Regions from separate parts of the Bacillus sp. SH7-1 genome, predicted to be linked through region 1. Evidence: riboswitches for the same ligand, from Rfam matches in the RefSeq annotation. Region 1 holds a riboswitch; the other holds the start of a gene.

The links. A riboswitch is a leader RNA that binds a small molecule or an ion and turns the genes downstream of it on or off. The one in region 1 is predicted to bind S-adenosylmethionine.
Region 2: it holds a riboswitch for S-adenosylmethionine, as region 1 does, so the genes downstream of both, DN390_RS18600 (ABC transporter permease) here and DN390_RS08010 (M20 family metallopeptidase) in region 1, are expected to answer to the same signal.

The regions. Positions count from the first base shown of each region.
Region 1 covers NZ_QNUD01000007.1:322,759-334,819, forward strand. Annotated here, with positions in the region: gene cypD (bifunctional P-450/NADPH--P450 reductase) at 325-3,522, shown strand; gene DN390_RS07970 (MarR family winged helix-turn-helix transcriptional regulator) at 3,806-4,225, shown strand; gene DN390_RS07975 (DoxX family protein) at 4,450-4,800, shown strand; gene DN390_RS07980 (anthrone oxygenase family protein) at 4,884-5,375, shown strand; gene DN390_RS07985 (monooxygenase) at 5,846-6,151, shown strand; gene DN390_RS07990 (DinB family protein) at 6,467-6,976, shown strand; gene DN390_RS08000 (VOC family protein) at 7,440-7,832, opposite strand; gene DN390_RS08005 (AAA domain-containing protein) at 7,944-10,253, shown strand; SAM riboswitch class I at 10,329-10,430, shown strand; gene DN390_RS08010 (M20 family metallopeptidase) at 10,519-11,724, shown strand; gene DN390_RS08015 (Lrp/AsnC family transcriptional regulator) at 11,892-12,061, opposite strand, start outside.
Region 2 covers NZ_QNUD01000021.1:62,516-74,576, reverse strand. Annotated here, with positions in the region: gene DN390_RS18625 (DUF3981 domain-containing protein) at 1-1,372, shown strand, start outside; gene DN390_RS18620 (multidrug effflux MFS transporter) at 1,539-2,750, shown strand; gene DN390_RS18615 (hypothetical protein) at 2,784-3,230, opposite strand; gene DN390_RS18610 (hypothetical protein) at 3,502-4,005, shown strand; gene DN390_RS18605 (DUF3951 domain-containing protein) at 4,022-4,237, opposite strand; SAM riboswitch class I at 4,405-4,510, shown strand; gene DN390_RS18600 (ABC transporter permease) at 4,647-5,564, shown strand; gene DN390_RS18595 (ABC transporter permease) at 5,582-6,586, shown strand; gene DN390_RS18590 (ABC transporter ATP-binding protein) at 6,543-7,553, shown strand; gene DN390_RS18585 (ABC transporter ATP-binding protein) at 7,550-8,323, shown strand; gene DN390_RS18580 (peptide ABC transporter substrate-binding protein) at 8,337-9,947, shown strand; gene DN390_RS18575 (YusW family protein) at 9,964-10,431, opposite strand; gene DN390_RS18570 (helix-turn-helix transcriptional regulator) at 10,605-11,504, shown strand; gene DN390_RS18565 (hypothetical protein) at 11,516-11,707, shown strand; gene DN390_RS18560 (ABC-2 transporter permease) at 11,704-12,054, shown strand.

The DNA of each region.
Region 1 (12,061 bases):
CAGAGTATACTTGCTTTTCGTATTTGTTTGAATTGACATTAGAAATTACTGGTTTTCCCAATACTACAATCTTTAGCTCTCAATTTCTCATAAACATTATAATAATACGCTTCATTTTAATTTAGTATTTTTTCTGCAAGGTATAAATCTAATGTTAATAGACGGTTTAGATTACCAACCTTATAAGCAATATCATAATCGTGAATAGTTAGGGAAAAGATAAAAAAGGTAATCAATTACATATTTTTATCCCAGGCGATTTATTGTATCTTCTTTTTATTGAATGGGATATTTTATTTCATGCTTTTTGAAAGGGTGTTTGTAATGGATAAAAAAGTATCTGCTATTCCTCAGCCGAAAACATACGGCCCGCTGGGTAATCTCCCATTAATCGATAAAGATAAACCGACTCTATCGTTTATTAAGCTGGCGGAAGAGTATGGTCCCATTTTTCGAATTCAAACTTTAAGTGATACCATTATTGTCGTTTCTGGCCATGAACTGGTAGAAGAAGTCTGTGACGAAACAAGATTTGATAAAAGTATAGAGGGTGCTTTAGCAAAGGTTCGTGCCTTTGCTGGAGACGGATTATTTACAAGCGAGACTCACGAGCCTAACTGGAAAAAAGCTCATAATATTTTGATGCCTACATTCAGCCAACGGGCAATGAAAGATTACCATGCCATGATGGTCGATATTGCCGTACAACTCGTTCAAAAATGGGCAAGACTGAATCCGAATGAAAACGTAGATGTTCCAGAGGATATGACTCGCCTTACATTAGATACAATTGGTCTATGTGGTTTTAATTACCGATTTAATAGCTTTTATCGTGAGACCTCTCATCCTTTTATCACTAGCATGACCCGTGCTCTAGACGAGGCGATGCACCAATTACAGCGATTGGATATAGAAGACAAACTCATGTGGAGAACGAAACGTCAATTTCAGCATGATATCCAATCTATGTTTTCTTTAGTAGATAATATTATTGCTGAACGTAAAAGTAATGGGAATCAGGAAGAAAATGATTTACTTTCCCGTATGCTAAATGTGCAGGATCCGGAAACTGGAGAAAAATTAGATGATGAAAATATTCGTTTCCAAATTATTACCTTTTTAATAGCTGGGCATGAGACAACAAGTGGATTGTTATCTTTTGCAATCTATTTTTTATTAAAGAATCCGGATAAATTGAAAAAGGCCTATGAAGAAGTAGACCGTGTTTTGACAGATTCTACTCCAACATACCAACAAGTTATGAAACTAAAGTATATCCGGATGATTTTAAATGAATCGCTACGTCTATGGCCTACTGCTCCAGCATTCAGTCTCTATGCGAAAGAAGATACAGTGATTGGTGGGAAATATCCAATTAAGAAAGGAGAGGATCGTATTTCGGTCCTTATTCCACAGCTACATAGGGATAAAGATGCGTGGGGAGACAATGTGGAAGAATTCCAACCTGAACGATTTGAAGACCTGGATAAGGTTCCTCATCATGCTTATAAGCCATTTGGAAATGGTCAAAGAGCATGTATCGGTATGCAGTTTGCACTTCATGAAGCCACTCTCGTAATGGGAATGCTTCTTCAACATTTTGAATTCATCGATTATGAAGACTATCAGCTGGACGTAAAACAAACATTAACGCTAAAGCCTGGTGATTTTAAAATTAGGATTCTACCCCGAAATCAAGCTATTAGCCATACTACTGTTCTTGCGCCTACAGAGGAGAAACTGAAAAAACATGAAATTAAGCAGCAAGTTCAGAAGCCAACTTCTATTATTGGAGCCGATAATCTTTCGCTTCTTGTTCTGTACGGATCAGATACAGGGGTAGCAGAAGGTATTGCAAGAGAACTAGCAGATACAGCTAGTTTAGAAGGTGTTCAAACGGAAGTGGTAGCTCTTAACGATCGAATTGGAAGTCTGCCAAAAGAAGGGGCGGTTCTTATTGTAACTTCTTCTTATAATGGAAAGCCACCAAGTAATGCAGGACAGTTTGTGCAGTGGTTGGAGGAATTAAAATCGGATGAGCTAAAAGGTGTTCAATACGCAGTTTTTGGTTGTGGAGATCATAATTGGGCTAGTACCTATCAGCGAATTCCAAGATACATTGATGAGCAAATGGCTCAAAAAGGAGCAACAAGATTTTCTGCTCGTGGAGAAGCGGATGCAAGTGGTGATTTCGAGGAACAGCTCGAGCAATGGAAACAAAGTATGTGGTCTGATGCAATGAAGGCATTTGGATTGGAACTTAACAAAAACATGGAGAAAGAACGCAGTACTTTGAGTCTGCAATTTGTCAGCCGTCTTGGAGGATCTCCTCTGGCGCGAACATATGAAGCAGTTTATGCATCTATATTAGAAAATCGTGAACTTCAATCATCTAGCAGTGAAAGAAGCACGCGACATATTGAGATATCATTGCCAGAAGGGGCTACGTATAAAGAAGGAGACCACCTTGGGGTGCTACCAATTAATAGTGAGAAAAATGTCAACCGAATTTTAAAACGCTTTGGATTAAACGGGAAGGACCAAGTCATATTGAGTGCAAGTGGGCGCAGTGTAAATCACATACCGTTAGACAGTCCTGTTCGTTTATATGACCTTCTTAGTTATAGTGTTGAAGTGCAAGAAGCAGCCACTCGAGCACAAATACGAGAAATGGTGGCATTCACAGTATGCCCTCCTCATAAAAAGGAATTGGAATCATTATTGGAAGAGGGAGTTTATCATGAACAAATATTAAAGAAACGTATTTCAATGTTGGATCTTCTTGAAAAGTATGAGGCTTGTGAAATCCGATTTGAACGTTTTTTAGAACTTCTTCCTGCGCTCAAACCGCGTTACTATTCTATTTCAAGTTCTCCACTCGTTGCACAGGATCGTCTGAGCATTACGGTTGGTGTTGTGAATGCGCCTGCATGGAGTGGGGAAGGGACATATGAAGGAGTCGCTTCTAATTATTTAGCTCAGCGTCATAATAAAGATGAGATTATCTGTTTCATTCGAATGCCACAATCAAACTTTCAATTACCTGAAAATCCAGAAACACCAATTATCATGGCTGGACCAGGTACTGGAATTGCACCATTCCGTGGATTCTTACAAGCACGACGTGTTCAAAAGCAAAAAGGTATTAACTTAGGACAAGCACATCTATACTTTGGTTGTCGTCATCCTGAAAAGGATTATCTCTATCGTACAGAATTAGAAAATGATGAAAGAGATGGATTAATCTCTTTACACACAGCTTTTTCTCGCTTAGAAGGGCATCCTAAAACATATGTACAACATGTAATAAAAGAAGATAGAATCAATTTAATTTCGTTATTAGATAATGGAGCTCATCTTTATATATGTGGTGATGGAAGTAAAATGGCTCCTGACGTAGAAGATACCCTTTGTCAAGCCTATCAAGAAATTCATGAAGTCAGTGAACAAGAAGCAAGGATTTGGTTGGATCGTCTGCAAGATGAAGGGCGATATGGAAAAGATGTTTGGGCTGGTATATGAATGTTTCTTAATTAGATAAGTAATATGTAACGAAGGAACTTCTTTTGAATAAGTGAATAACTCATTTATAAAAATCCCGTATTTTTAATGAATACGGGATTTCTTTATTTTTAATAAGCTGGACTGATATTGTAGAAAAATAATAGGTCATTCAATTTGACAATTAAAATGACCTACTATAATATATATGCCATAGCATATAATTAATAAAATGAATACATTCACTGTGAATAATTGACTGGTATGCTATACTCTTTTATATATTAATTTATAGAGGTGATACATGAACTTACATGATTTAATAGGCTATCTTGTTCATCGTACTGATGTGAAAATGACGAATTATTTTACGAAGAAATTAAAGCCTTTTGGAGTTACGCCAGAGCAGTGGGGGATTATCAGTGTTCTTTGTAGCCAAAGAGCCACTACTCAAAAAGAGTTAGCAGAAGCAATTGATAAAGATCAAACTACTGTCGTAAGAATGATACAGTCAATGGAGAGAAAAGGGATTGTAAAGAAGGCTTTGAATGACCAAGATAGGCGTTCACACAACCTGTTTTTAACTGAAAAAGGTGACGAATTAAAGAAAATAATCTTGCCTGTAGTGACAGACGCTCACCATTTCGTTACGAGTAATTTGAGCGAAGAAGAGATTAAAGTATTACAATCATTATTAAACAAATTGTATGATACACGCTATTAATACTTGTTCCTTATTGATGCTATGCTATTTATAAGGAACAAACTTTGTTTTAGGTATTATATATGCTATAGCATGTAATTTTCGTTTGTTTCGAGGAATGGTGGAGATAGCTGTATTTTGTATGATATCTGATTCAGGATTACTTTTTTTGCCTAGTACCAGTCAAGTTTTTGTATTATATATGCTGTAGCATATAAATTCATCAAATAAATAAGAAAGATGTGATTGCTATTTTAATATTAATCAATGTAGTAAAAGTTGTATTGTTTCTGTTCTTTATAATGACAGGAACGAAAATTATATCTGGGAAAATGGCAGATGAGTTCAAACGATTTGGTTTACCTTCGTTTTTTAATTTCTTAACTGGGGCTTTTGAGATTGTAGGAGCGATTGGAATGTTGATAGGAATTTGGATTCCAACAGTAGCTTTATTGGCAGGATTGTTGTTAGGTGGTACGATGCTTGCAGCTGCATTAACTCTTATTGTATTAGCGAAAGATCCCTTTAAGAAAGCGATACCTGCGCTTGTTTTGTTTGTCCTTAGTTTAGGGGTAAGTTTGTATCATATTTTTTAAACATAACCGAAAAATGTTCAACTTTATGAGTTCAAGTTGATATCGTTTTGTAATTATATTATAGATAAGGGGTGTGAAAACGTATGAATGAGTTATTATTTTTCAAATTTTTAGCGTTTCTATCTATATTGACAACAAGTATTGTTGCTGGAACCGTTTTTGCATACTCTAATTCTGTCATGCCTGGTCTGCGTAATTCGGATGATCGTACCTTCGTTCTTTCGGTTAGACACTTTACCTCATCAGTGGCTAATCCGATGTTTCTCTTCATTTCAAACGGTGCTCTTATAGCGCAGATCGGTTTTGTAGTATTAGCCGTTTACCAACAGCAATTTGACAAAGTCATTTTAGGATTAATCGCATTGATTAGTTATGTTGCCACTCTACTGATCACTTTCACAGGAAACCTTCCGATGAATAGAGCGATTATTTCAGCTGAACTACCTGTAAGAGATTCTGGATGGGAGGAACTCAGAGTCGAATTTGAATCCCGTTGGACGTTGCTGAATCACACGCGTACCTTAACGTGCATTTTGAGTGTGTCGGCATTACTAGTAGCGTTACTCATTAATTAGTAGTATGAATATATTTAGATGAAAAATAATCAACCGGACAATTCTTAAGAAATGTGTCATCGGAAAATAACTTATCGTTCCTGATTTTATCAGATGAAAACCGGATTGATTTAAAAGCTTACGATGTATTATCATGGCCATGTTGCTTCTTATGGAAGCCTCGCGGTACTCATGAAAAACCTGCTTACTTTCATGTGGAGAAAAATGAACAACTACTATATTAACAGAGACAAACGATTCCATTTGGTCGTTCAATATCGACAGAGTTTAGAAAAATTGCTCAATATATAGGCAAGAATTTCAAGTCTAAATAGATCTCTTTTTTATTCAATAAAGAATAGGGGAAGTCTTAAACTAGTAAGGGAATAATAGCGGCACTAACTTAAGATATTCCTATCATTCGAATCAAAATCATTATAATTAGTAAAAGAATGGCAAGAATTTTATATTAAAAATAGGAGTGAGTGAAAATGGCATATTTATTACAAGTTGATTTTCCGTTTGAAGGTCCTTTTGGTGAAGAAATGGAAAAAGCATTTTGGGATCTAGCAAAAAGTATTAACGAAGAAGAAGGATTCCATTGGAAAATATGGACTGAGAATCAAGAAACAAAAGAAGCTGGAGGCATCTATGTATTTGAAGAAAAACAAGATGCTGAAAAATACGCTGAAATGCACAAGAACAGACTTGAAGCAGCTGGTGTTAAAGATATTAGAGTAAGAATTTTTAACATCAATGAAAAATTAACGGAACTGAATCGTGGGTATATTAAATAATTTCGACAGTCGGAGCAAGCGTAAAAGGAGGGGGGAATCCCCTTCCTTTTTTTATTTTTAAATTGATGGTGAGGGGTATAAATTTATATAATCCAATATATATTAATAACTTCGAAATGCTTTATAATAACTAATTTTTATGCATTATTGATTAGCGTTGCTTATTGTGCTAACGAATCAGGATAGTGTGGCGACCGACCAACTAAATAGTTGCTTATCCTTAATTATTAGAAGGAAAGTTTTATCATTCCGCGAATTTATTAGACATAGACGAGTGCTATAATTTTCTATATTTACATAAAGAGGTGACTACGCATGAATCAAAGCCCTTCAGAAGAAGAATACACCGGGAGCTCCGGCGAATATATCCGTTTGGTACCGGACGGTAACATCATCGATATTCTGCTCGCCCAGGAAAAGCAAATGATCGAGCTCCTGGCATCGTTGACCGAAAGCCAGGCCGCATATCGGTATGCGGAAGGAAAATGGACGCTGAAAGAAGTCGTGGGCCACATCGCAGACGCGGAACGTGTCATGACCTACCGCCTACTCCGGTTCGCAAGAGGGGACCAGACGCCTCTGACCGGTTTCGATCAGGAATTGTTCATGCCTCCTTTCGGAAGTTGGACAACCGCGCAATTGGCCGAAGACTACCGGGCCGTACGGCAATCAACGATCACATTGCTGCGCGGGCTACCGGCGGAGGCTTGGACCCGCAAGGGCACAGCCAACAATCTAAGCATTACGGCGCGCGCCCTCGCGTACGGCATCGCAGGACATGAACTTCATCACATGAGGGTCATCCGAAATCGGTACTTGAGTTAATTGTCGGCTGAGACCTTTGGAATTGAACTAACGGATAACTTTAACAAAATAAGGAATACAATTAAATAGCCTAAAATATGCAAGTTTTTATGCAAAACTGCTTGCTTATTTTGGCTATTTTTGCATTCATAAAAGATACTGCTATAAGTAAACAGCATTTTTAAATTGCTAAATACCCCCCATGAGATCAATGGGACTTATATTCCACTTCCTTATCGGGATTATATAAAGAAGTGGAAATAGTATAAGTACCCAAAAAACAATAATAAAAACTGTACTCATCAGTTTCTACTCCTTATGTGGATCATAAAGTTATTATCCCGCATTAACGGGCAGTAAAATCCCACTTCAAAATTCAGCGAAAGAAAAGAAGTTAGGTGGGGATCAACTGCCCGCAAATGTCCGATTGGTGAGTGCTGATAATCATTGGGGAATGAAGCCCCCCAATGATTAAAGTTTCACTTTATCTCTCCGTCTCAAAAAACTCAATCCACTCTCCATCAGGGCCAGCGAAGAATATGTAACGTGTTCCATCTGGTAATGTTTCAATTTCTTCCCCTAGTAAAAATGTTACGCCGTGTTTTTGTATTTTTTCAATTTCATCCTCTAATGAATCCACTTTAAAGCAAATGTGATGTACTTTTCCTTCTGCCGGAAGAGAGGAGTTGTAACCTTCAATGAGTTCCAGTATCGTTTCCTTCGATTCTTCCACACCTAAAAAAGCGAGTTTTAAGTCTGGGTTTGGATGTCCCATTCGCTTAATAAGCTGTAAGCCAACTACTTTTTCATAAAAAGTAATAGATGTTTCTAAGTTTGCAACCATAAGTCCAACGTGCTCTATTCTTCTAACTGGCATGTAGATTCCTTCTTTCTGAAAATTATATACAATATATTATTGAAAATTAAGAAAATAAGCAAGATAAAAACCTTACAAATTTTAGCGTGTTATATGGTATAGTGAGAAAGTATGTTTGGGGAGAAGGAAGGAGATTATACGATGAATACAACTACTCAAACTCCTTCATTATCAGAAACGATGAAAGAGTGGCATTATGCATTAGCGTATGAAATTAAACATTGGAAAACGATAGGTGGTAGTAAAATTTCTATCATGAACGGTCGTTTTTTATATACAGATTATGAAAGTACAGTATACGTATTTCAGCTTATTTCGGAAGTAAGCTTACCTGAAGGTTCACCCATTCGAATTGAGTTCGATGGTGAGGAAGCGACAGGAGAAGTATTATCTGTACATGGATTAGAAATAGAATTGAAGTTAAATGATTATATACAAGGTGAAATAAGAGAAGCTGTTTTATATAGTGAACCGTGGCAGCTTTTGGAGCAACTGCAGGAGCGATTGAAAGAGGCGCATAAAGATAAGCTAAAACGTAATCGTATAAAGCGTCTTGTTGATGGGACGAGTAGTCCGAAGCATCTTGAAAAAATGAAAAATACGAAAAATGAATTGGCGTATCGTTCGTTTTACAATCCGACAACGTACGTATGGGGACCGCCTGGAACAGGGAAGTCTTATAATTTATCACGTATTATTTCAGCTCATTATCAAAAAGGAAAATCGGTACTTGTGTTAGCTCATAGTAACGCAGCAGTGGACGTATTAATGAGTGAAGTAACGAAGCAAATTGAAAAGAAAAAGAAATGGACGCCTGGCGAAATTGTTCGTTACGGTTATAGTCAACATGAACATATAAGAAATCATGAAACGCTACTTGCGTCGAAGTTAGTTGAAACGACGAACGGATCTTGGGGAGAAGAAAGACTCTATTTAGAAGAGATACGACAAGATCTTCGTGAAAAGATTTTATCGTATAAAGCAACATCTGCTGATAAGAAGCGTATACAAGAGATTGAAAGTGATCTTCGAAAGCAAAAGGCGAAAATTAAAGAAGTAGAAAAAGAATACATTGAAAATGCGAAAGTAATTGGCGCAACTTTATCGAAATGTGCCATTGATTCACTTATTTATGAGCGTACATTTGATTTAGTTGTTGTAGATGAAGTGAGTATGGCATATGTTCCGCAAATTGCATTAGCTGCTTCACTTGGAAAACGCATCGTCGTTTGTGGAGACTTTTTACAGTTACCTCCAATTGCTATGGCGAACCACGAACTCGTTCGCAAATGGCTCGGCGAAGATATGTTTTACCATGCTGGGATTGTTGAGTCTGTTAATAAATCAGAAGCACATCCGAACCTGTTTATGTTGCAGGAACAAAGACGTATGCATGCGGATATATCTAAGTTTACAAACTCATTTATTTATAAAAATAGAGTATACGATCATCCGTCTGTTTCAGAACGTAAAGAACTTGCGAAACTACAACCGTTCGCAAATGAGGCGAGCGTTTTATTTGATACGAGTCTAATGGGAGCATTTTCGTTAAAAGATGCTGCTTCAGGATCTCGTTTTAATATTATGTCTGGTTTAGTAGCGATGCAAATGATGTTAATCGGACTGTTAGATGGTGTTCAATCAATTGGTGTTGTGACGCCTTACAGGGCGCAGTCTCGCTTTTTATCAACATGTATTAGAGAAATGTTACAGAGAACGAAATATCAAAACATACCTGTTTTAGCAGCGACAGTTCACAAGTTCCAAGGGTCTGAAAGAGATATGATGATTTTTGATACAGTGGATAGTTATCCGCAAGAAAGACCTGGCGTATTGTTCTTTGACCATAAAAACCATCGCCTCGTCAATGTAGCAGTGACAAGAGCGAGAGGGAAGTTCATTCAATTATCGGATTGTCATTATATGCGTAAAAATCTTTCAAGAAAACAAGCGTTATCACAATTAACAGCTCATATAGAACGTCATGGAGATGTGTATGATCGTACGACATCAAGGCAATTGTGGGAACGAAAAATATCGAAACGATTACGCTGGTTTATGGAAATGAATCTTGAGGAAACGAAAGGGCTATTAAAAGATATTTTGGCTGCAAAACGAAAAATCATAATTTCACTTCCAAGTACAAAGCAAGTAGATAAACGAGTATGGCAAGCGTTAATGCGTACAAATGCGCAAATAACAGTGTATAGTGATGGACCAGTTCCACTGAAAAATGTAAGGTTACAAAGACAAAATAAAGCCTTCCCATTTATCGTAATCGATGATGAAATCTTCTGGGCAGGGGCACCGCTTACATCTCAAATGATGTTTGAAGGTAGTACGGAATTCCCGTATATATGTGCAAGATTGCAAGCACCTGAGACAATTGGTGTATTAAAAGGATTTTTAGATATCCGGTAAATTCGGATAGGAATTCCTTGACTTTTAATCGGAATGAACTTAGAATGAATGTAATTTAATATAATTTTATGAAAATTCTTATCACGAGAGGTGGAGGGACTGGCCCTATGATACCTCGGCAGCGGATTCTTTATGAATACTGTGCCAATTCCAGCAAGGTAACTTGAAAGATAAGAAAGAAGCTCATTTTGACTGTATATACAGAAGCCTCTTTCTATCTTTTAGAAAGAGGCTTTTTTACGTGAAAATAAAAGGAGGAAGAAAAATGGGAGCGACTGGAGTAACGTCACAAAGAAAAACAATTGAAGAGAGTATCGAAAGAAATAAGGAAAAGTACATAGAAACAAGTCATGATATTCATGCGAATCCGGAGATTGGTAACCAAGAATTTTACGCATCTAGAACGTTAAGTTTATTGCTAGGTAGTGCAGGATTCCAGTTGCAGCACAATATAGCTGGTCATGAAACAGGTTTTATCGCACGAAAAAGTTCAGGGAAACAAGGACCAGTTATCGCATTTTTAGCTGAGTATGATGCTTTACCAGGACTTGGCCATGCGTGTGGTCACAATTTAATTGGCACAATTAGCGTTGCAGCAGCAATTGCATTATCAGAAACGCTTGAAGAAATAGGTGGAGAGGTTGTCGTTTTCGGAACACCGGCAGAAGAAGGCGGGCCAAACGGTAGCGCAAAATCGAGTTATGTAAAAGCAGGTTTATTTAAAGATGTTGATGCGGCGCTTATGATTCATCCGAGCGGAAAAACAGCGACAACGAGTCCTTCACTAGCAGTCGACCCACTTGATTTTCATTTTTATGGAAAAACAGCTCATGCTGCAGCTTCACCAGAAGAGGGAATTAACGCATTAGATGCGGTTATTCAGCTGTACAACAGTATTAACGCACTTCGCCAACAACTTCCGTCAGACGTGAAAATTCATGGTGTCATTACAGAGGGCGGAAAAGCACCTAATATTATTCCTGACTACGCTGCAGCAAGGTTCTTCATCCGCGCAGCAACGCGAAAAAGATGTGCGGAAGTAACAGAGAAAGTGAAAAACATCGCACAAGGGGCAGCGTTAGCAACAGGCGCAAAAGTAAAAATCCATCAATTCCAAAATGAAATTGATGAACTACTCGTAACAAAAACATATAACGATATCGTAGCCGAAGAATTAGAACTACTAGGTGAAGATGTAAACCGTAAAGAAAGAGTTGGCATTGGTTCAACGGACGCAGGAAACGTCAGCCAAGTCGTACCGACCATTCATCCGTACATAAAAATCGGCCCAGATGACTTAATTGCACATACGAATGAATTCAGAGAAGCAGCGCGTTCAGAATTAGGAGATAAAGCATTAATTACATCGGCAAAAGCATTAGCAAATACGGCGTATCGATTAATAACAGAAGAAGGATTGTTAGAGAAGGTGAAGGAGGAGTTTAGGGAGGCGCAGAGGAATCAGGGGTAAGGGGATTAAGGTGCTCTTTTCGAAGAGTAATCTAATTAATAAGAAGAGATACAAAAAAGAACATTGAAATATCAATGTTCTTTTTTGTTTACTAGTCATTGATTTTGTTGGTTTTTCTCAAGAAAGAGAAACTTTTACTGTTAGTGAGGATAATACGTATCCCTTTATCAAAATGACAATTTCTCCTCAAACTCACTCTTTAAAACAATTAAAGGAGACGATAAGCCAAATTGCATTAAAGAGTCTAAAAATGTAGCGAGGGAATCCATCGAATCGCTCATGACCTTCATCATATAATTAAATTCTCCACTAATTCGATATAAATCAGTTACTTCAG
Region 2 (12,061 bases), on a different contig from region 1:
GCACGATATAGTAATCTCGCAAAAGAAATATGATTCTGTTGTGAGGGTAGAGAAAGATATTTCAGAGCCATTTACTGAAAATGATCAGCCGTTTACAGTGCCGCCAAAGACAGCGGAGAATAAGATGAAAAAGGTATTTGGGGATATTCCGAAAGTAGCTTATTTTGAGCTAGGAGAATTAACGCCGCAAATGGTAAATGGTGAGGCTTTATATGTAGCACCGATTGAAGTTTCAGGCTTTTTTAAAGCACGTAAAGCTGAAACAATTCCAGGATACGTAACGATGTCAGGTACAAACCCTGATGCGGAAGCGAAACTACATCTCGGTTATAAAATGAAATACGTGCCAAGCATGTTTTTCGGAAATAATTTAGAGCGTGTGGTAAGGAAAGCAGAACCAAATTTAATCTTTAAAGGGAAACCAAAATTTGAAGTTGATGATAAAGGGAAACCGTATTATACAATGACGTACGGTGAATTTATTTCAGGAAGATCTGGATTTGAAGTAGAGGGCGTTGTAGTAGTAGATGCACAAACAGGTGAAGTGAAAAGATACAATAAAGGAAAGGCACCTAAATTTGTTGATGGTGTATTAAATCACGAGACCGCATCTACATTAAATACGTATTTCGGTAAATATATCCATGGTTTTTGGAATACGAAATTCTCGCAAACTGATATGAAGATCCCGACTGAGTGGGGAACGAAAGAAGGAGTTACACCAATCTTCGGTAAGGATGGAACGCTATATTACTTTACTGATTTCACGTCTCCGAAAGAAGGAGTAGATTCTGCGTTAGGTTACTCACTCATTGATGCGCGTACAGGTAAGTTGTATTACTATAACGGAAAAGAAGTAAAGGGAATTATGGATGGTTCGGCTGCTTCGGAAGTAGTGGATAATTCCTTTAAGAGAGAAAAGTGGCATGGGACAATGCCGGTTATTTATAACGTGTATGGCAAACCTTCTTGGATTGTACCGGTTATTGATGATGGAGGATTAGTACGTGCTCATACGGTTATCTATGCTTCTAATGCGAAAATATTTGCAACAGGTTCGACGCAAAAAGAAGCGCTTGAGAATTATAAAAATGCGCTGAGTGGAAGTGGAGATTCATTTAGACCGACTTCAAATGGGAAAGAGGCGCAAAAAGAAGGCACTGTACAACGTGTATATAAAGAAAAATCAGGTGAAAATACAATCGTGTACGTGCTGTTAGAGAATGAACAAAAAGTATTTATGATACCTGTGAAGAAATTCCCATATGCTATGTTTACAGAAGTGGGAGATCCAATTCAAATCACATATTTAGATACAGGAGAGGCGATGTCTTCCGTATCTAAATTTACAAATAGTAATTTGAACAAGTAAAGCGATAGAAATTCTATCGCTTTTTTTTACAGAATTAAACAGGAAAATGCGCTATACTTGACGTATGTTTATGTTGTAACTATAATTGTTACGATTTAGTATGTATAGGAAAGGGTGAACGAAAAAAGTGAATGAAGTTAATCAGGAAATATATAAGCCTGTAAAGATGAACAGGTTATGGATGATTCTTGTGTTAGGAACACTTACGGCGATTGGGCCATTATCTATTGATATGTATTTGCCTTCGTTACCGAAATTAACGGATGACTTGCAAACAGGTGCATCTCTAGCACAGCTTACATTAACAGCTTGTTTGCTTGGGCTTTCAGTAGGACAATTATTTGTTGGCTCAATTAGTGATATTTACGGAAGACGCAAACCTCTTATTATTGCTCTTATTATTTATGTTGCTTCTTCTTTACTTTGTGCTGTTGCGCCATCTATTTGGACCTTAGTGTTATTGCGCTTCCTACAAGGAGCTTCAGGATCAGCCGGGATTGTTATATCACGTGCAATGGTACGTGATATGTACTCGGGTTCTGAAATGACGAAGTTCTTCTCACTGCTCATGTTAGTAAACGGAGCAGCACCTATTTTGGCACCGATTATTGGGGGACAATTATTGCAGTTTACAACATGGCGCGGTGTTTTCATCGTTCTTGGAGCAATTAGTGTATTCATGTTAATATCAGCTACTTTCGTATTACGTGAAACATTACCTCCTGAAGAAAGAGAAACAGGTGGTTTGTCAGGGACGTTAGCGACGTACGGAAAACTCCTAAAAGATCGTTTGTTTATGGGATATGCATTGTCACAAGGATTAGTAACAGCGGCAATGTTCGCTTACATTTCGGGATCACCATTTGTATTGCAAAATATATACGGGGCATCACCACAGCAATTTAGTTTATTCTTTGCAATCAACGGTATTGGTATTATTATTGCTAGTCAGGTTACGGGTCGTTTAGCGGGGAAAGTGAATGAGAAGACATTATTTGTTGCTGGTATTATTATTGCAGCTGTTGGTGGTTTATCTTTACTACTGACAATCTTACTAGGAATAGGGTTAATTGGTGTTTTATGCTCGTTATTCCTTGTCGTATCAAGTGTTGGGGTTGTCTCAACAACTGGGTTCTCATTAGCGATGAGAAATCAAAAACAAGCTGCAGGAACAGCATCAGCTTTATTAGGCTTATTACAGTTCATTTCAGGAGCGCTTGTTGCACCGCTAGTAGGTATTGGTGGAAGTAACACCGCATTACCGATGGGTGTTGTAATAGCTCTTTGTGAAATTGGTGCGGTACTATGCTATTTATTTATGGCCAGAAGAAGTGAAAAGCAGTTTGAACTGCAACAAAGACAAAATTTAGAGGCTTAACAAAAAAGAACTGATTCAAAGGTAATATTTGAATCAGTTCTTTTTTTCATTTCTTTGAAATACCTCATACATATTATTCATGATCGTATCATATAAAACAGCAAGTTTATCCCACACCCAGCGATTACTATCGACTTCTTTTTCACCGCAGTCGATAATATCGGTATGATCGGTAATTTTATACGCTTTTTTAACGATAATAGGAGCAATCTTCGGTATGCGTGGGATTTCTTTTAAGATATCTGCAAAGTTTCCAATGTAGACGTGACCGATGATTTCGATTGTTAATGATTTATCCGATATATTTAGCACAGTATAAAATTGATTTGTATGTTGTTGTTTTAAATATTGGGCTAACTTAAATGGAGCATGTTTCTTTTTTAATACGCGGCGAAGGCTCTCTGTATTTTCAATATGAAGTGATTTTTCGCGAATGAGGACACGAATATCTTCTCCCATAAAAGGCATTGTGTTGTACATAGATGATTCTCCTTAAAAACTTACATATGCTTGCTTTATGCATATGTAAGTCTAGCATGGTTTGTTCTTTATGTGTGCTTACATTTTTGTAAGGTGCTGTAGTAAAGCAGTGCAAAAGTTATTTGTATAAAGTGACGATACTGTGACAAACATGTTGGTATATATGTTACGATGTCGTCTTAAGTGTAAAAAGTAGGATGTTCTCGGTATAATAACAAGTGGAGATAAAAGAAACTATAAGTAATAGCTGTAGATAAAAGGAGAAGAAGAGATGAAGAAGGTTTTGGGTATTGCTGTAATGGGAAGTATGCTCCTTCTAGCAGGGTGTAATGGAAATAAAGATACGAAAGAACCGAAAGAAAAGGTAGAGCAATCTACTGAACAAACAGAAGAGATGAAAGAATATCTTGCAGTACATGAAAAATACGATGTAAAGATGAATAAAGAAATTAATAAAGCACTGCAGTTATTTGAAGTGGCAAAAGAAAAGGGCGGTAAGGAAATAACGAATGCTACATATAAAGAAGATGTGCAAAAGGTAACGACTAGCATGTTAGAAGATATTGATCATATACGTAAAGAAATTCGTGTTCCAAAGTCGAAAGAGCAAGAACATGAGGTATATGCTGGTTTCTTAGATGAATCGGAACAAGCAATGAAAAAATTACAGAAGTTAGCTAAAGAAGAAGATTCATCGTTGATTCGTGATATAGAAATTAACTTTGCAACAGCATCGACATACTATAAACGTTTTCAAGCAGAAACGAAAAAATAACCTTGCCTGTGCAAGGTTATTTTTTCTTCTTACCATCGCCGTCTTCATCCTCGGATACTAATACCTTTTGTTCTTCGTGAAATTCGGAAATAGTTTGTCCAGTAATATTATCAAAGGGTGTGTAAAAAGAGGTGATGCTTTTCTTTTTGATGAAGAGTTTGTAGAAGCCGATGATGACAAGTATAACGATTGTTAAGGGTAATCCTATAGTAGCTAGAAGTAGGGGGTCCATCTTATAGCTCCTTTCATATCTTTTTTTATTATAGGCGAAATACGACATAGATAAATAAAAGTATTAAAAACTGATTTTTCTAAATATATCCAATTTGATTGACTTTTCATTTTTTCAGAATTATAATTCGAAATATACAATTTGAACCAAATAATAATATAGCAATTTACTTATCCAGAGAGGTAGAGGGACTGGCCCTATGACACCTCAGCAGCGGGTTCTGTAATAGGAACACCGTGCTAATTCCAGCAAGCAAGTCTTGAAAGATAAGTGATGGGCTTTGTTTATTAAGCCTTGATCTTATTTTTTAAGATCAAGGCTTTTTGTATTCTAAAAAGAGAAAAGGGAGTAATGGAAAAAGTACGTTAATAAAACTGAGTAAATACATGTGTTTAGGGGGGTTATTGAAGTGTATGTAATTAAAAAATTATCAGTTATGGTGTTCACGCTATGGGTTATTACGACAGTGACATTTCTAATTATGCATATTATTCCGGGGGATCCATTTTCATCAGATGCAAAAATCTTTCCTGAAGAAGTGATCCAAAACATGAGAGCGAAGTATCACCTTGATGAACCGTTATGGAATCAATATGTTGCTTATTTAGACGGCGTAGTTCATTTTGATTTTGGTGAATCTGTTCAATCAACCGGGCAAGGTGTATCAGAAATTATAACAACTGGTTTTGGTCCATCAGCAATTATTGGTTTACAAGCACTTGTTATTTCATTGCTAGTCGGAATTGCTGCAGGTACATTTGCTGCTCTCTATCATGGGAAGGTAATTGATTACGGTGTAAGTTTACTTGCCATCCTCGGTATTTCTATTCCGAGTTTTATTTTAGCACCACTATTTATACAAGTATTCGCTATTCAATTCGAGCTCTTACCAGTAGCCTCTTGGGGTACATTTGAACATACAGTATTACCATCTTTCGCATTGGCATTAGGACCAATCGCGGTTATTACAAGATTTGTTCGTTCTAATATGATCGAAGTATTGCAGAGTGATTATATTAAATTAGCAAGAGCGAAAGGTATACCAATTAAAAAAATCATTATAAGGCACGCTCTTCGAAATGCAATTGTTCCAGTACTTACATTTGTTGGACCATTAATGGCGGGATTGTTAACAGGTACTTTCGTTATTGAAAAGATTTTTTCAATTCCTGGTCTGGGAAAATATTTTGTAGACAGTATTTTTAACCGAGATTATCCAGTGATTATGGGAACAACGATTTTCTATAGTGCATTATTAATTTCTTGTATTTTCATTACAGATATTATTCATCGTATTGTTGATCCGCGTATTCGTTCTATTACGTAAGGAGGGGGGATATTTAAATGGGAGCTTATGAAATTAATAAACAGTTATTAACGAATGAAGAGAAAAAAGAATTAACGATAAATAAAGATCAGCAAACGATTAGCCGAAAAAAGGAAGTACTTCGTAAGTTTGTATCGAATCCAATCGCAGTTTTAGGGTCAGTGACGTTATTACTCATTATTGTATTCTCGCTTATTGGTGAAAGTTTAACGCCATTTACTGCGAGTGAGCAAGTAAAAGAGGCAACAAACTTACCGCCTAGTAGTGAACATTGGTTCGGAACAGATGATTTAGGTAGAGACATATGGGCACGTACATGGGCTGGCGGGAAAATTTCGCTAACAGTTGGATTGGTAGCAGCAGTTCTTGATATAGGGCTAGGTGTACTGATCGGTGGATTTAGTGGATATGTGAGAGGGCGCAATCGCCTTGGGACATTAATTGATGAGTGGATTATACGAGGAATCGAAGTGTTATACGGTATCCCGTATTTGTTAATTGTTATTTTACTATTAATCGTTATGAAACCAGGTCTTTTTACCATCATTATCGCCCTTGCATTAACAGGGTGGATTGGAATGGCTCGTCTCATTCGAGCTCAAGTCTTGTCTTTAAAACAAAGAGAGTTTGTTATTGCAGCGGAGCGATTAGGTACATCGCATATGAAAATTATATATGGACATTTAATTCCAAACTTAACAGGCATTATTATCGTGAATTTGTCATTTACAATTCCAGCGGCTATTTTCTCAGAATCATTTTTAAGCTTCATTGGTCTTGGAGTGCAATCACCAGCAGCGAGTTGGGGGACGATGACGAACGATGCACTTGGGACATTACTAAGTGGGGAATGGTGGCAGCTATTCTTCCCGGCAATCATGATTGCACTCATCATGTTCGCATTTAATGCAATTGGTGATGGTTTGCAAGATGCAATTGATCCGAAAATCGTAAAACGGAATCGAAAGGAGAAAAAACATGGGACAGCTCTTATCTTTAGAAAACGTAACGTTAGCCGTTGAAAAAGAGACCAGTAAGCAAGCAATTGTGAAGCATGTTTCCTTTTCTATTAACGAGGGTGAAATAGTTGCACTTGTAGGAGAAAGTGGTTCAGGAAAAAGTGTTACAGCACAATCCATTATCGGCTTAAATCAAGAAGCAATTCACATTGATGATGGAAATGTATCTTTCCAATCAAAGGAATTAACGAATTTAAAGGAAGCAGAATGGAATCAAATTCGTGGGAAAGATATTTCTTTTATCTTTCAAGACCCACTTTCATCTTTAAATCCGACGATGAAGGTGGGAAGGCAAATTACAGAGGTGATTTTGCAACACGAAAAGAAATCGAAAAAAGAGGCAAAAAAAATTGCAATTAACTTATTAAATGATTTAGGGATACATGAAGCAGAGAAACGCTTTGAACAGTACCCACATCAATTAAGCGGCGGTATGAGACAGCGTATTTGTTTAGCGATTGCGTTTGCTTGTCATCCAAAGCTTGTTATTGCAGATGAACCTACAACGGCATTAGATGTAACGATTCAGAAACAAATTATGGGGCTATTAAAAGAAAGAAAAGAAAAACAAAATACGAGTATTTTATTAATTACACATGATTTGGCACTTGTACGTGAAGTAGCTGACCGAGTAGTTGTTATGTACGGAGGGCGTGTCGTTGAAAAAGGAACGATACAGGAAGTAATAGGTTCTCCTAAACATCCATACACAAAAAGCTTATTACAAGCAATTCCGAATATGGATGATACCGAAAAAGTATTACGTGCAATCGAAGGAACGACACCTTCCATTGAGACGTTAAATAGCTTTGGTTGTCCTTTTGTAAATCGTTGCCCGGTAGCAATCAAAGAATGTATTCATCGTTTTCCAGAGAGAACAAAATATTCTGGGGAGCATAGCTCACATTGCTGGCAGCATGTTCTTGAGCATAACGAAGCGAAATCAAAAGAGAAGGTGAATGCCTCATGACGACAGATTTAATTACCGTAAAGCAAGTAACGAAAACGTATGGAAGTAAAAATAAAGAAATTGCAGCGTTAAAAGATATATCACTTTCTATCCCAAAAGGAACAACACTTGGCATTATTGGAGAGAGTGGTTCTGGAAAAACAACACTTGGTAAGCTCATAGCTGGGATCGAGAGCCCAACGTCTGGTGAAATTGATTATAACGGTCAAGTCGTTCACAAGTTGAATGCAGCTCATAAGCGTGATTTCTTACAGAAAGTACAGTTTATTTTTCAAGATTCCACAGCAGCATTAAATCCGCGCTGGAAAGTACGCGATAGCGTAACAGAAGGATATATTTCATTCGGACTTGGCGATAAAGGATTGAAAGATAAAGTCGCGGGTGATGCGCTAGAGCGTGTTGGGTTAGATAGACGATATATTGATCGCTACCCGCACGAATTTAGCGGAGGACAACGACAACGGATTGCTATTGCAAGGGCGTTATTGTGTGAGCCAGAAGTATTGATTCTTGATGAACCAATTTCAGCATTAGATGTTTCATTGCAAATTCAAATTGTACATTTGCTGCAAAAGATTCAAAAAGAACAAGGCTATACATATTTATTTATCGCGCACGATTTACCGATGGTTCACTATTTATGTGAAAAAGTGGCTGTCTTATATAAAGGAGAACTTGTTGAATTTGGAAATACGGACGAAGTATTCCGTAATCCACAACATTCTTATACAAAAACATTATTAGCATCAACACCAAAAATTTCAGGTTAAAGGAGAATGTAGGATGAAGAAGTTTTTACTGTTTGTCATTATGACTGTTTTAGCAATTACTTCTGTTGCTTGTGGTAAGAAAGAAACGCAAAAGGCGAGTGCTGGTAAGGGAGAAGGCGATCGATTAGTAACGAATATTGGTAGCGATCCATATACGCTTGATTCCGCTATTGCGACAGATAGTACTTCAGGTTATGTAATTGGACATTTATTCTCAAGCTTATATACGCAAGATAGTGATGGGAAATATCAAAATGAATTAGCAGAGAAGGAAGAAGTAAATGCTGATGGAACTGAGTATACAATTCATTTAAAGAAAGATATTAAATGGTCAGATGGTTCTGCTATTACAGCAAATGATTTTGAATTTGCATGGAAGCGATTATTAAATCCGAAAACGGGTTCTATGAATGCGACAGAAATGTATTTTATTAAAGGGGCAGAGGCATACAATACCGGAAAAGGTGAAGAAGGACAAGTTGGCATTCAAGTCATTGATCCTCAAACATTAAAGGTAACACTTGAACACCCAGTGTCTTCCATTAAACAAAAATTAGCAAGCTCATTATTCATTCCATTATCTAAAAAATCAATTGATGATAATAATAAATTAAAAACAGATCCAAAAGAGTTAATTACGAACGGACCATTCACGTTAAAAGAATGGAAGCATAATCAGGCTATTACAGTACAAAAAAATAAAGAATACTATGATAAAAAGGTAACATTAAAAGAAATTGAGTTTCGTATTATTCCAGATTCTAAAACAGCGTACCAATTATACAAATCAAAAGAATTAGATTTACTAAGTGGTTTACCACAAGAAATGATTGAGAAAGAAAAAGGAAATAAAGAATATAAGCGTGTTGCGGGATTCTCATCTTATATTTATTCGTTTAACGTAGAAAAAGAGCCATTCACAAATGCGAAAGTACGTAAAGCATTCTCATTAGCAGTTGATCGTAAGTTTATCGTTGAAAAACTGTATAAAAACAATGCACAAGAAGCAAATGCATTCGTTCCAGAAGGAGCAAAAACACAAAGTGGCCGTGATTTCCGTAAAGAAAAAGGTGGTTACGTTAAATTTGATCCAGCAGAAGCGAAAAAATTACTAGAAGAAGGTATGAAAGAACAAGGCTGGTCTACATTACCTGAAGTAACATTAAAATTCACTACAGATACACAACATAAAAAAGTAGCAGAAGCAATGCAAGAAATGTTTAAGAAAAATCTTGGCGTAGATATTAAATTAGAAAATAAAGAGTGGAAGAGTTACATCGACACATATAAGCAAAGTGATTTCCAATTAGCTTATATGGGATGGGGCGGTTCTCTATTAGACCCAATTACTAAATTAGATTTATATGCAGGTGATGGTCCAAACAATTATGCAAAATGGCATAATAAAGAATTTGATGCTTTAGTGAAGGAAGCAGAAGTTGAACAAAATGAAGATAAGCGTTTTGACTTACTGCATAAAGCGGAAGATATTATGTTTACAGATTCACCATTAATTCCGGTTATATTCCCTTCGGATTCCTATTTACAAAAACAAACGGTATCTGGACTTCAATATTATGTTGGATCTAAGCCAGATTTAAGATATGCAAAAATAAAGAAGTAGGCAATCGCCTACTTCTTTATTTTATTTCTCTTTTATATTCTTTTTTCGTTCCATCAGAGAAGACAACTTCTAAATCAAATTTTTGATAGTCTTTATCAAGTTTGAACACGTTCACTACTTGATCGATTACTTCTTGGTCAGCAGTATCTTTATCAAATTTTAATTCTTGTAGAAGTGGGCTTAATTTTGTGATAGCCTCGTCTCCTGTTAATTTTACATCTGCTTTATGATCTTCAATTTTTGCTTCCATTTTCTTATCAGCTGCTACATTTTTATAGTCTGCTTCGTAGTCTTTCTTTGTATCTTGGTAGTCTGCCTTTAAATCGAATTCATTGAAGTTTAGTTTTAAATCTGCAGGAGCCTCGTTTTTTGCTTCCTCAGTAGTCTTTTTATTAGAAGTTGTATCTTCTTTTGCAGGAGCTTTACATCCTGTTAATGCGGGTACTAGCATAAGAGCTAATAAAACCGATAGTAGAGTTCTCATTATAAATTCCTCCTTATGTAAATTCATTCTATACAAGTTTTTCCCAAAATCATGTAATTATGTATGTGTTGAAAATAAATTATTATTCTGTAATCACAAGGGCTAATCCGCAATTTAAATCAAAAACAATTTGTATGTATATGGTAAATTGAAGTTGTGAGGGAGGGACTAAAATGCATGAAGAATATAAAGAGATAATAAAAAAATCAATTGAATATATAGAGAATCACCTACATGAAGAGCTTACAACAGAAAGAGTGGCATCTCACAGTGCAGTGTCGATGTACCATTTTCATCGTATTTTTCAAAGTTATATTGGGATGAGTGTAACGGATTACATTCGAAAGAGAAGATTAACTCATGCTGCACAGGCTTTAGTATCGAATGAAAGAGCTGTTATTGATATTGCAATGCAATATGGTTTTTCCTCACAAGAGGCATTTACGAGAGCTTTTAAAAGAATGTTTCAATTGCCGCCAAAGAAATATCGAAAGTACTTCCAGTCATTTTATATAGAAAGAGAGGGTGTTTCAATGCAAAAAGGTATACCGAAAGGATGGATCTTAAGTGGAAGTCATCCTGCTGAATATGAGATGGGTTTAGATTATGAAGTTGTCCATCAAGGGAAAGTATCTGCATACATAAAAGCAAAAGAGAATGTTACACACGGAGGATTTTCAACATTAATGCAGATGTTCCGAGCGGATAAATATGTAGGGAAGAGATTACGTTTTACAGCATTTGTTAAGAGTGAAAATGTAAGAGATTGGGCAGGATTGTGGATGCGAGTAGATGGAAAAGATACAGAACCGCTCGCTATGGATAATATGCAAAATCGTCCTATTAAAAATTCGAATAACTGGCAATCGTACTCGGTTGTATTAGATATAAAAGAAGAAGCACTTGGTATTGCATTTGGTGTTTTATTATCAGGAGAAGGTTGTGTGTGGCTAGATAGTATTCGATTTGATGAAGTGGATGAAAAAATTCCTTCAACAGATTTGGCAGAGAACTTTTATGAAACACTTTTAGAAGAGCCGGTGAATCTACAATTTGAAGAGTTAGAAAAGTAAGGAGAAAAGATATGTTCAAATATGTAAAACTAATAAGTATTAGTTTAGTAATATCGTCTTGTATTATGGGGATTAACTATTTGATTAGCTATCTTTGGTCAGGGCATATACCTTCTTTGACGTGGAAAACATATTTGATGTTTGTGTTTATATTTATGATGAGTTTTGGTTCAATACAAAAAGAAAGGGAGGAGGAATATTGACAATAGTCTTCTTCGCATTTCTTTCATTAACACAAATGTTTCTAACTGTGTTTGGAAACGCAGGTATGATTTTTAATATCATCTCACTATCGTTACAACTTGTAAGTTCGGGTGTAATCGTACCACATGAAATGCTTTCTAAAACATATCAAACAATCGGCGGATTATTTCCTGCAACATATGCAGCGAATGACTATTATACAATAATATTCGGAGGAGTTAGTTTAGAGAGAAATATTATTTCATTATTAGTTATTGTATTGGTTACACAATCAGTAGCAGTGATGACTTTAGCTATAAAAGGAATGGTAAAGGGAAGAAGAAGCTCTGTAGTTAAAGAGGCATAAAATAAAA